3 regions of the Kitasatospora sp. NPDC057692 genome follow, and region 3 is predicted to be linked to each of the others. Evidence: predicted binding sites of a transcription regulator. Region 3 holds the regulator's gene; each other region holds the start of a gene.
The links. Region 3 encodes HrcA, which represses chaperone genes, less so after heat shock. Its sites were predicted from a motif close to TTNGCACTCNGNNNNNCNGAGTGCNAA; they were not measured.
Positions count from the first base shown of each region.

Region 1 (3,268 bases), on a different contig from region 3:
ATCATCAGCGGGCCGTGGTCGGTGCGGCTGAGGATCACCGTGACCTCGTTCGGACCGGAGGGCTTCAGCTGGCGGCGCAGCTCCTCCGGGGTGATCGCCATCCCGCGCTTCTTGATCACCACCGTGCCGACGCCCCGCTCGCGCAGCAGCGCCTTGAGCCTCTTGATGTGGAACGGCAGCACGTCGGTGAGCTCGAAGCCGTGCGCGTAGGGGGTGTCGACCAGGTGGTCCGAGGTCACGTAGGCGATCTTCGGGTCGATCAGCCGGCCGTCGACCTGCCGCGCCACCTCGGCGACCAGGTGGGCGCGGATCACCGCGCCGTCCGGCTCGTACAGGTAGCGGCCGACCGGGCCGGCCGGCGGATCGGGCAGCTCGCCGCCGGTCAGGCTGGCCCGCTGCGGCAGCAGGGTCGCGCGGTGCGGGTGCCCGGCCCGGGTGCCGAACCAGAGCACGGCCTCCTTGACGTCGCCGTGGTCGGAGACCCACTCGGCCTCCGCGTCGGCCGGCACCGCCTCGTGCGGGATCCCGGGCGCCACCTTGAGCGCGCCGACCGGGGTGCGCCGGCCGGCCTCGATCGCCCAGGACAGCGGCGGCGCGTACGCCTCGGGGTCGAAGACCCGGCCGCGCGAGGTGCGCCGGGCCGGGTCGGTGAAGACCGCGTCGAAGCCGGTGACGTCGACGTCGGCGACGTCCGCGCAGCGCACCTCGACCCGGTCGGCCAGCCCCAGGGCGGCCGCGTTGGCGGCGGTGGCGGCGCAGGCGGCCGGGTCCCGGTCGACCGCGAGCACCTCGATCCCGGCCCGGGCCAGCGCCAGCACGTCGCCGCCGATCCCGCAGCAGAGGTCGGCCAGCCGCTTCACCCCGAGGTCCGCGAAGCGGCGCGCCCGCCACTCGGCGACCTCGCGCCGGGTGGACTGCTCGACGCCGTTGGGCGTGAAGTACATGAGGTCGGCGTCGGCGCCGAACTTGGCCCGCGCCCGCTGCCGCAGCCGGGCCTGCCCGAAGGCGGCGGACACCAGGTCGGCGGGGTGCTCCTTGCGCAGCCGGGTGGCCAGCGCCAGCTCCTCCCCGGGCGCGAAGTCGCGCAGTTCGGCGAGCAGGGCCTGGCCCCGGTCGGTGAGCAGGGGCCGCAGGTCGTCGTTCTCCACCCCGCCATTCTCGCGGGTCGGCGGGTGCCGGGGACGACCGGCGCGGGCCGGGCACGGTCTCGTACGCGCGTACGGTCACGCGTCCGCCGCAGACGGCCGACGGGCGCGTCGTTGGCACTCTGGTTGACTGAGTGCTAACCGCGGCCTATGGTCATCACTAGCACTCCCCACCGGGGGAGTGCTAACGCGACAGTGCGTGTCTGACCCCCGCGACGGCAGATCCGCGAGTTCGCCCCTACCCGTTAGAAAACCCCGTAATCTCCGAAGGGGAGCTCGGACGTGACCACCAGCAGCAAGGTTGCCATCAAGCCGCTCGAGGACCGCATCGTGGTCCAGCCGCTCGACGCCGAGACCACCACGGCCTCCGGCCTGGTTATCCCGGACACCGCCAAGGAGAAGCCCCAGGAGGGCGTCGTCCTGGCCGTCGGCCCGGGCCGCTTCGAGGATGGCCAGCGTCTGCCGCTCGACGTCGCCGTCGGTGACATCGTCCTGTACTCGAAGTACGGCGGCACCGAGGTGAAGTACCAGGGCGAGGAGTACCTGGTGCTCTCCGCGCGCGACGTTCTCGCCATCATCGAGAAGTAAGACGTTCAGCCACGCCCCGGATCCGTGTCCCAGTGACAGGGGACCGGGGCGTGTCTGTTGGTTCACGTAGTCGAGCGGCCGCCGCGACGGTCGCACCCCCGAGGGAATAGGGAACATGGCGAAGATCCTGCAGTTCGACGAGGACGCCCGCCGCTCGCTGGAGCGCGGTGTCAACAAGCTGGCCGACACCGTCAAGGTGACCATCGGCCCCAAGGGCCGCAACGTCGTCATCGACAAGAAGTTCGGCGCCCCGACCATCACCAACGACGGTGTCACCATCGCCCGTGAGGTCGAGCTCGACGACCCGTACGAGAACCTTGGCGCGCAGCTCGTCAAGGAGGTCGCCACCAAGACCAACGACGTCGCGGGTGACGGCACCACCACCGCCACCGTGCTGGCCCAGGCCCTGGTCAACGAGGGTCTGCGCAACGTCGCCGCCGGCGCCGGCCCGGCCGCCCTGAAGAAGGGCATCGACAAGGCCGTCGCCGCCGTCTCCGAGCACCTGCTGTCGGTCGCCCGCGAGATCGAGGGCAAGGACGACGTCGCCGCCGTCGCGACCCTGTCCGCCCAGGACTCGCAGGTCGGCGAGCTGATCGCCGAGGCGATCGACAAGGTCGGCAAGGACGGTGTCATCACCGTCGAGGAGTCGAACACCTTCGGCGTGGAGCTGGACTTCACCGAGGGCATGCAGTTCGACAAGGGCTACCTGTCGCCGTACTTCGTCACCGACGCGGAGCGCCAGGAGGCGATCCTCGAGGACCCGTACATCCTGATCAACCAGGGCAAGATCTCCTCCATCCAGGAGCTGCTGCCGCTGCTGGAGAAGATCCTGCAGGGCGGCTCGTCCCGCCCGCTGCTGATCATCGCCGAGGACGTCGACGGCGAGGCGCTGTCCACCCTCGTGGTGAACAAGATCCGCGGCACCTTCAACGCGGTGGCCGTCAAGGCCCCGGGCTTCGGCGACCGCCGCAAGGCGATCCTCGGCGACCTGGCCGTCCTGACCGGCGGCACCGTGATCTCCGAGGAGGTCGGCCTCAAGCTCGACCAGGCCGGTCTGGACGTGCTGGGCTCGGCCCGCCGCGTGACCGTCACCAAGGACGAGACGATCGTCGTCGACGGTGCCGGCGAGTCGGAGGCCGTCGCCGGCCGCGTCGCCCAGATCAAGGGCGAGATCGCCAACACCGACTCGGACTGGGACCGCGAGAAGCTGCAGGAGCGCCTGGCCAAGCTGGCCGGCGGCGTCTGCGTCATCCGCGTCGGTGCCGCCACCGAGGTGGAGCTCAAGGAGCGCAAGCACCGCCTGGAGGACGCCATCTCGGCGACCCGCGCCGCGGTCGAGGAGGGCATCGTCGCCGGTGGTGGCGCCTCCCTGGTCCACGCCGCCAAGGTGCTGAACGACGGCCTGGGCCTGTCCGGCGACGAGGCCACCGGTGTCGCGGTCGTCCGCAAGGCGCTGCACGAGCCGCTGCGCTGGATCGCCCAGAACGCCGGCCTGGAGGGCTACGTCATCACCTCCAAGGTCTCCGAGCTGGAGC
Region 1 covers NZ_JBHVIV010000092.1:21,778-25,045, reverse strand. The annotation lists gene ACFVFS_RS34440 (methyltransferase domain-containing protein) at 1-1,148, opposite strand, end outside; gene groES (co-chaperone GroES) at 1,428-1,733, shown strand; gene groL (chaperonin GroEL) at 1,849-3,268, shown strand, end outside.
Region 1: a site for HrcA is predicted at 1,260-1,286, ahead of groES (co-chaperone GroES). Genes of this name have one in related genera too.

Region 2 (3,268 bases), on a different contig from region 3:
GTGCGACCTCCCCGGAGGACGCCGTGATGGTGATGCTCCGCCGGGAGGAGCTGGACGGCCTGATCGGGCGGCTGGACGACCGGACGGCCTCGATCATCCGGTCGCGCTACGGCATGGAGGACGGCCGCGAGCGCACCCTGACCGAGGTGGGCAAGCAGCACGGGCTGACCCGTGAGCGGATCCGCCAGATCGAGAAGCACGCGCTGGCCGAGCTGAAGAAGATCGCCGACCACGCGGGCTTCGAGGCCGCGTGACGCGGGCCGGGGGAGTGACGGAGGCCGGCGGGCCCGGTGCGGAGCGGTCCGTACCGGGCCCGCCGTCGCGCCGGGGCCTTCTAGGCTGGTGACAGCGGGCGGGAACGGCGTCGGGGGAAGGTCGAGAGCGGTGGAGGCGAAGGTGTCGGAGGAACAGGCGGTCGAGGAGACGGCGGCCGAGCGGGCGGCGGAAGAGTCGGCGGAGCAGACGGCGGCGGAGAGGGCGCGGAAGGCGGCGAAGGCCCGGCTGGTCTTCGGCGACCCGCTGGAGCGGCAGTCCCGGGACGACACCGACACCGGCTGGGGCGACCGCCCCGGGGCGGGGGACGGCGGTGGGCGGGGCCTCGACTGGTACCTGAGCCAGCGCCCGCCGCACCACGGGGACTGACCGGCCGCCCCCGGCCCGGCCTCAGCCGGCCCTGGTGACCAGGGCGTCGCGGATCTCGGTGAGCAGCTGCACCTCCTTGGCCTCGGCCTCCGCCTGGACCTCGGCCAGCGTCTTGCGCCGGGCGGTGTAGCGGGTCATCGGCAGGATCAGGCAGAAGTAGACGACGGCCGCGGTGATCACGAACTGGAGGGCCGCGCTCAGCACGCTGCCCCAGAGGATGAGGATCCCGGTCGTGACCTCGCCGGTGTCGGACACCTCGCAGGGGCCCTTGAGGCAGGAGCTGTAGGACGCGAGGTCCTTGGCTCCGAAGGCGCCCACGATCGGATTGATCACGCCCTTCACGAAGGCGTTGACGATGTTGGTGAAGGCCGCGCCGATGACCACGGCGACGGCCAGCTCGACGACGTTTCCGCGCAGCAGGAATTCCTTGAAGCCTTTCATGCCGCGTGAACGACGACGTCGTCCGCCGGTCACGGGTGATTTTCTCCCCCCTCCGCCGGACAACCCGTTCGGCCCACCGGCGGCGGCGCCCCGGGCGCGGGCGGGACCGCCCGGGCCGGGCCGAGGGTGAGCGCGGCCGCCGCCGCGAACAGCAGCACGGCCGGGACCGGGACGCGGTGGCGCAGCGCCCGCCGGAGCCGGCAGCGCGGTCCGGCCCGGCCGCCGATCGGCGCGAACGGCGGCACCGGCTGCCGGGGCGGCACGCTGGACGCGGGCAGCGGCGGGATCGGCAGCGGACGGGGGGAGAGGACGGGCGAACCGGTGCGCACGGGCACCTCCAGGGTCGGCTTTCGGGGTTCCGGTGACCGCCACTCTGGGCCGCCCGCGCCCCGCCCGGAAACGGTGATTCCCAGCCTGTGGAAAACCCCGGGGCTGTGGACGGAAACCTTCACCCCGAGGAGTGAGGGAACGCCCCCGGAGATGACGGAAGGCCCGTCGTTCCCGCGGGGAAGCGGGAGCGACGGGCCTTCCGGAACCTGGCGCCGGTGCCCGGCCGAAGGTCAGCCGGCCGCCGGAGCGGGGCTCGCGGCGGGAGTCGACGAGCTGCTCGACGAGGACGAGCCCGAGCCCGAGGAGGACGTCGACGAGCCCGAGGCGGACGAGGAGGCCGAGGACGAGCCCCCGCCCACCGAGCTGCTGGAGGAGGAGCGGCTGTCGGTCCGGTAGAAGCCGGAGCCCTTGAAGACCACGCCCACCGCGGAGAAGACCTTGCGGAGCCGTCCCTGGCAGTCGGGGCACGTGGTCAGCGGCTCGTCGGTGAACTTCTGCACCGCCTCCAGGCCGTTGCCGCACTCGGTGCACTGGTACTGGTACGTGGGCACTTGTCTTCCTCCTGGCACTCTCGCCTGATGAGTGCTAACGATGGTCAATGATGCGGCATTCCGGTGGATCAGTCCAGCGACTCGAATGTGAGATGAGTCGGCCCCGGTCCCGATCCGGCCGGTGCGCTCAGTGCTCGGCCGCGCCCACCAGCCGGGCCGGGGCGCCGCGCTCCGCGGAGCCGGCGGTCACCGTGCCGCGCGCGCCGCGCGGGACCAGCAGCCTCCGGAACGTCACCAGCGCGATCAGGCCCAGCCCGGCCCCGGCCACCGGCACCAGGAACCCGACCGACGGCCCGTGCGCGTCGATCAGCCGCCCGGCCGCCGTCGCGCCGGTCGCCAGGCCCAGGCCGATGGCACCGGTCAGCCAGGTGAACGCCTCGGTCTTGGCGCCGTCCTCGACCAGCGTCTCGACCAGGGTGTAGCCGCTGATCAGGGTGGGCGCGATGGCCAGGCCGCAGACCAGTCCGGCGATCGAGAGCGAGACCAGGTCGGGCATCGCCCACAGGGTCGAGCAGCCCAGCACCAGCAGGCCGTAGCCGATGACCATCCGCTGCTGGACGGGGCGCCGCCAGGCGATCACGCCGTACAGCACGCCGGCCACCATCGAGCCCCCGGCGAAGACGCCGTACACGGTGCCGGCGGCGCCGTGCCGCCCGACCGAGTCGGCGAAGGCGTTCACCGAGACCTGCATGCCGCCGAAGACGGCGCCCACCCCGAGGAAGGCGCCGGCCAGCAGCCGGACGCCGGGCGAGGCCAGCGCCGAGGCCTGCCGGACGCCGGGCTCGCGCACCACCCGGGCGGGCGCGCTGCGCCGCCGGGCGGCGAAGGCCAGGCCGCCGGCCAGGGTCAGCGCGGCCTCGGCGACGAGCGCGGCCGAAGGGCTGACCGAGGTGGCGACGGCCGCGGCCAGGATCGGGCCGATCACGAAGGTGAACTCGTCCGTCACCGACTCGAAGGCGAAGGCGGTGCTCAGCTTGGCGGCGGAGGCCGGGGACGCGCCCCCGGCCGAGAAGGTGGCGATCCAGCGGGCCCGGACCATGGCGCCGACCTGCGGCACGCTCGCCCCGGCGGGGGCGGCGGCGAGGAACAGGCTCCAGGCCGGCGCGTGCCCCAGCGCGAGCGCGATCAGCGCGCCGACCGAGACCGCGTGCACCACGACGGTCGGGACGAGCACCGGGGCCTGGCCGTACCGGTCGGCGAGCCGTCCGGTCTGCGGGCCGATCAGCGCCTGGGCGACGGCGGCCACCGCCGCGACGGTGCTGGCGGTGCCGTACGAGCCGTGGGTGTCCTTGACGAGCAGCAGG
Region 2 covers NZ_JBHVIV010000051.1:8,609-11,876, forward strand. The annotation lists gene ACFVFS_RS25810 (sigma-70 family RNA polymerase sigma factor) at 1-254, shown strand, start outside; gene ACFVFS_RS25815 (hypothetical protein) at 397-642, shown strand; gene mscL (large conductance mechanosensitive channel protein MscL) at 664-1,083, opposite strand; gene ACFVFS_RS25825 (hypothetical protein) at 1,113-1,412, opposite strand; gene ACFVFS_RS25830 (FmdB family zinc ribbon protein) at 1,644-1,964, opposite strand; gene ACFVFS_RS25835 (MFS transporter) at 2,092-3,268, opposite strand, start outside.
Region 2: a site for HrcA is predicted at 1,976-2,002, ahead of ACFVFS_RS25830 (FmdB family zinc ribbon protein). Genes of this name have one in related genera too.

Region 3 (3,268 bases):
TCGGGGGCGTGCCGGGCGAGCAGCCAGGAGTAGCCGTAGTCGTCCCTGGACGCCTCGACGGGGACCCCGCCGCGCCCGGTGTCGGCGTCGAGCAGCGCCCGGACCTGCCGCTCGACCTCGTCGAACGCCCCGCCCTCGACCGAGGCGAAGCAGACCGAGCCGAGGCCGGTGGGCCGCAGGCCCGCCCCGGCCTCCAGCGTCAGCGCGGCGGACGGCACCCCGAACAGCTGGTCGAGGTCGGGCCTGACGGGCCTGCTGCGGCCGAACAGCGCGTCCAGGATTCCCACGGCGGTCCTTCCGGAGGTCGGGTCAACGGTCAACGGGTCAACGGGTCGACGGTCAGCGGGTCACCGGCCGAGCCGGGCGGAGATCTTCGCGAGCTGGGCCAGCCGCTGCTCCAGCGTCGGGTGGGTGGAGAACAGCTGGGTGGCGGCCTCGCGGGCGCTCAGCGCGGGGGCGAAGTAGAAGGCGTTGTAGGGCTGCGCCTGGCGCAGGTCCTTGGTCGGGATGGCGGCGATCTGGCCGGTCACCTTGGTGAGCGCCGAGGCCAGCGCGCTGGGCCGGCCGGTGAGCTGGGCGGCGGCCCGGTCGGCGGCCAGCTCCCGGTAGCGGGAGAGCAGCCGGGTCAGCAGGAAGCTGATCGCGTAGACGGCGATCGACACCAGCGGGACGACCAGCGCGACGATCGCCGCGTTGGGGTCGTTGCTGTTGCGCCCGCCGCCCATGAAGCCGCCGTACATCGCGATCCTGGTCATCGCTCCGGCCAGCACGCCGAGGAAGCCGGCCACCGTCATCACGGCGACGTCCCGGTGGGCGACGTGCGACAGCTCGTGGGCGAGCACGCCCTCCAGCTCCTCCGGTTCCAGCCGGCGCAGCAGGCCGGTGGTGACGCAGACCACGGCCTTCTGCGGGTTGCGGCCGGTGGCGAAGGCGTTCGGCATGTCGTTCCGGGCGACGGCCACCCGGGGTTTGGGCATGTCGGCGAGCGCGCAGAGCCGGTCGACGGCGCCGTGCAGCTGCGGGTACTGCTCCGGGGTGACCGGGTGGGCGCCCATGGCCCGCTCGGTGATCCGGTCGCTGAACCAGAACTGGGCGACGAACAGGCCGCCGGAGACCAGGACGATGATCGGCCAGGCGCCGCGCAGCAGGGCGATCAGCAGCCCGGTGAACCCGACGTACAGCAGCCCGATCAGGAACATCGTCCCCACCATCCGGCCGGTCAGGCCGCGGTCGGGGGCGAAACGGGTGTGGGGGCCCGAGGTCGACATCGCTGTTCCTCCGTTCGCCGTCCGCTTTCGATGCTGCCACCAGGGCGGGCCCTCGGCATCATCCGCGCGCCGCCGACTGCGGGCAGGATCACCCCGGCCGGGCCGTTCCTGCCGTCGGACCCGGGCCTTACACTGGCAGGTACGGTTCTGGCACTCAGGCGTTCAGAGTGCCAAGGCCGGGTCCCTCGGGGCCGGCCCGACAGCTCGAAATGCGGACACATGCCACGACGGCGTGTCACAACGGACAACGCGTGAAGACGGAGGTGCGTGCCCCATGGCCGGTGAGGTCCGCCAGCTCGACGACCGCAAGCTCGCGGTGCTTCGCGCGATCGTCCAGGACTACGTGGGGACGGAGGAGCCGGTCGGCTCCAAGGCCCTGGTGGACCGGCACAACCTCGGGGTCTCCCCGGCCACCGTCCGCAACGACATGGCGGCGCTGGAGGAGGAGGGCTACATCCACCAGCCGCACACCAGCGCCGGGCGGATCCCCACCGACAAGGGCTACCGGCTGTTCGTCGACAAGCTGGCCGAGGTCAAGCCGATGAGCGCGCCCGAGCGGCGGGCGATCCGGCACTTCCTGGACGGCGCGGTGGACCTCGACGACGTGGTCGCCCGCACGGTGCGGCTGCTGGCCCAGCTGACCCGCCAGGTCGCGGTGGTGCAGTACCCCTCGCTGAGCCGCTCCACGGTGCGGCACATCGAGCTGGTCGCACTGGCCCCGGCGAAGGTGATGCTGGTGCTGATCACCAACACCGGCCGGGTCGAGCAGCGGCTGGTGGACTGCCCCGGCGCGGTCGGCGAGACCCTGCTGGCGGACCTGCGGGCCCGGGTCAACACCGGGGCCGCCGGCCAGCGGCTCCCGGACGTCCCCGGGCTGCTGGACGAGCTGCCCTCGCTGTTCGAGGCGGCCGACCGGCCGACCGTGACCACCGTGCTGGCGACGCTCTTCGAGACGCTCGCCGAGCAGAGCGAGGAGCGGATCATGCTGGCCGGCACGGCCAACCTGACCCGTTTCGGCCACGACTTCCCGCTGACCATCCAGCCGGTGCTCGAAGCACTGGAGGAGCAGGTCGTCCTGCTCCGCCTCCTGGGTGAGACCGCGGACGCCGGGATGACGGTCCGGATCGGCCGCGAGAACGCCTACGAGGGGCTGAATTCCACGTCGGTCGTCTCGGTCGGTTACGGTTCGGGCGACGAAAGCGTGGCCAAACTGGGTGTGATCGGTCCGACCCGGATGGACTATCCGGGCACAATGGGGGCGGTGCGAGCGGTGGCACGGTACGTGGGCCAGATCCTGGCCGAATCGTAGGAACGGTCACCATCGGATCTGATGGTGACCGCAGTCGCAAGCACTCTTACAGGCGGAACAAGCGGAGCATTTGGTGGCCACGGACTACTACGCGGTACTCGGCGTCCGACGGGATGCGGGGCAGGACGAGATCAAGAAGGCGTTCCGGCGCCTGGCGCGCGAACTGCACCCGGACGTCAACCCGGACCCGAAGACGCAGGAGCGGTTCAAGGAGATCAACGCCGCCTACGAGGTGCTCTCCGACCCGCAGAAGCGCCAGGTCTACGACCTCGGCGGCGACCCGCTCTCGCCCAACGGCGGGGGCGGCGGGGCGGGCGGCTTCGGCGCGGGCGCGGCCGGCTTCGGCTTCTCCGACATCATGGACGCCTTCTTCGGCGCGGCCTCCGGCCAGCGCGGGCCGCGCTCGCGGACCCGGCGCGGCCAGGACGCCATGATCCGCCTGGAGATCACCCTGGAGGAGGCCGCGTTCGGCACCACCAAGGAACTCCAGGTCGACACCGCCGTCACCTGCACCACCTGCAGCGGCGAGGGCGCCGCGCCCGGCACCTCCGCGCAGACCTGCGACATGTGCCGCGGCAAGGGCGAGGTCTCCCAGGTCACCCGGTCCTTCCTGGGCCAGGTCATGACCTCCCGCCCCTGCCCGCAGTGCCAGGGCTTCGGCACCGTCGTGCCGACCCCGTGCCCGGAGTGC
Region 3 covers NZ_JBHVIV010000064.1:17,845-21,112, forward strand. The annotation lists gene ACFVFS_RS29270 (hypothetical protein) at 1-287, opposite strand, end outside; gene htpX (zinc metalloprotease HtpX) at 348-1,268, opposite strand; gene hrcA (heat-inducible transcriptional repressor HrcA) at 1,543-2,577, shown strand; gene dnaJ (molecular chaperone DnaJ) at 2,651-3,268, shown strand, end outside.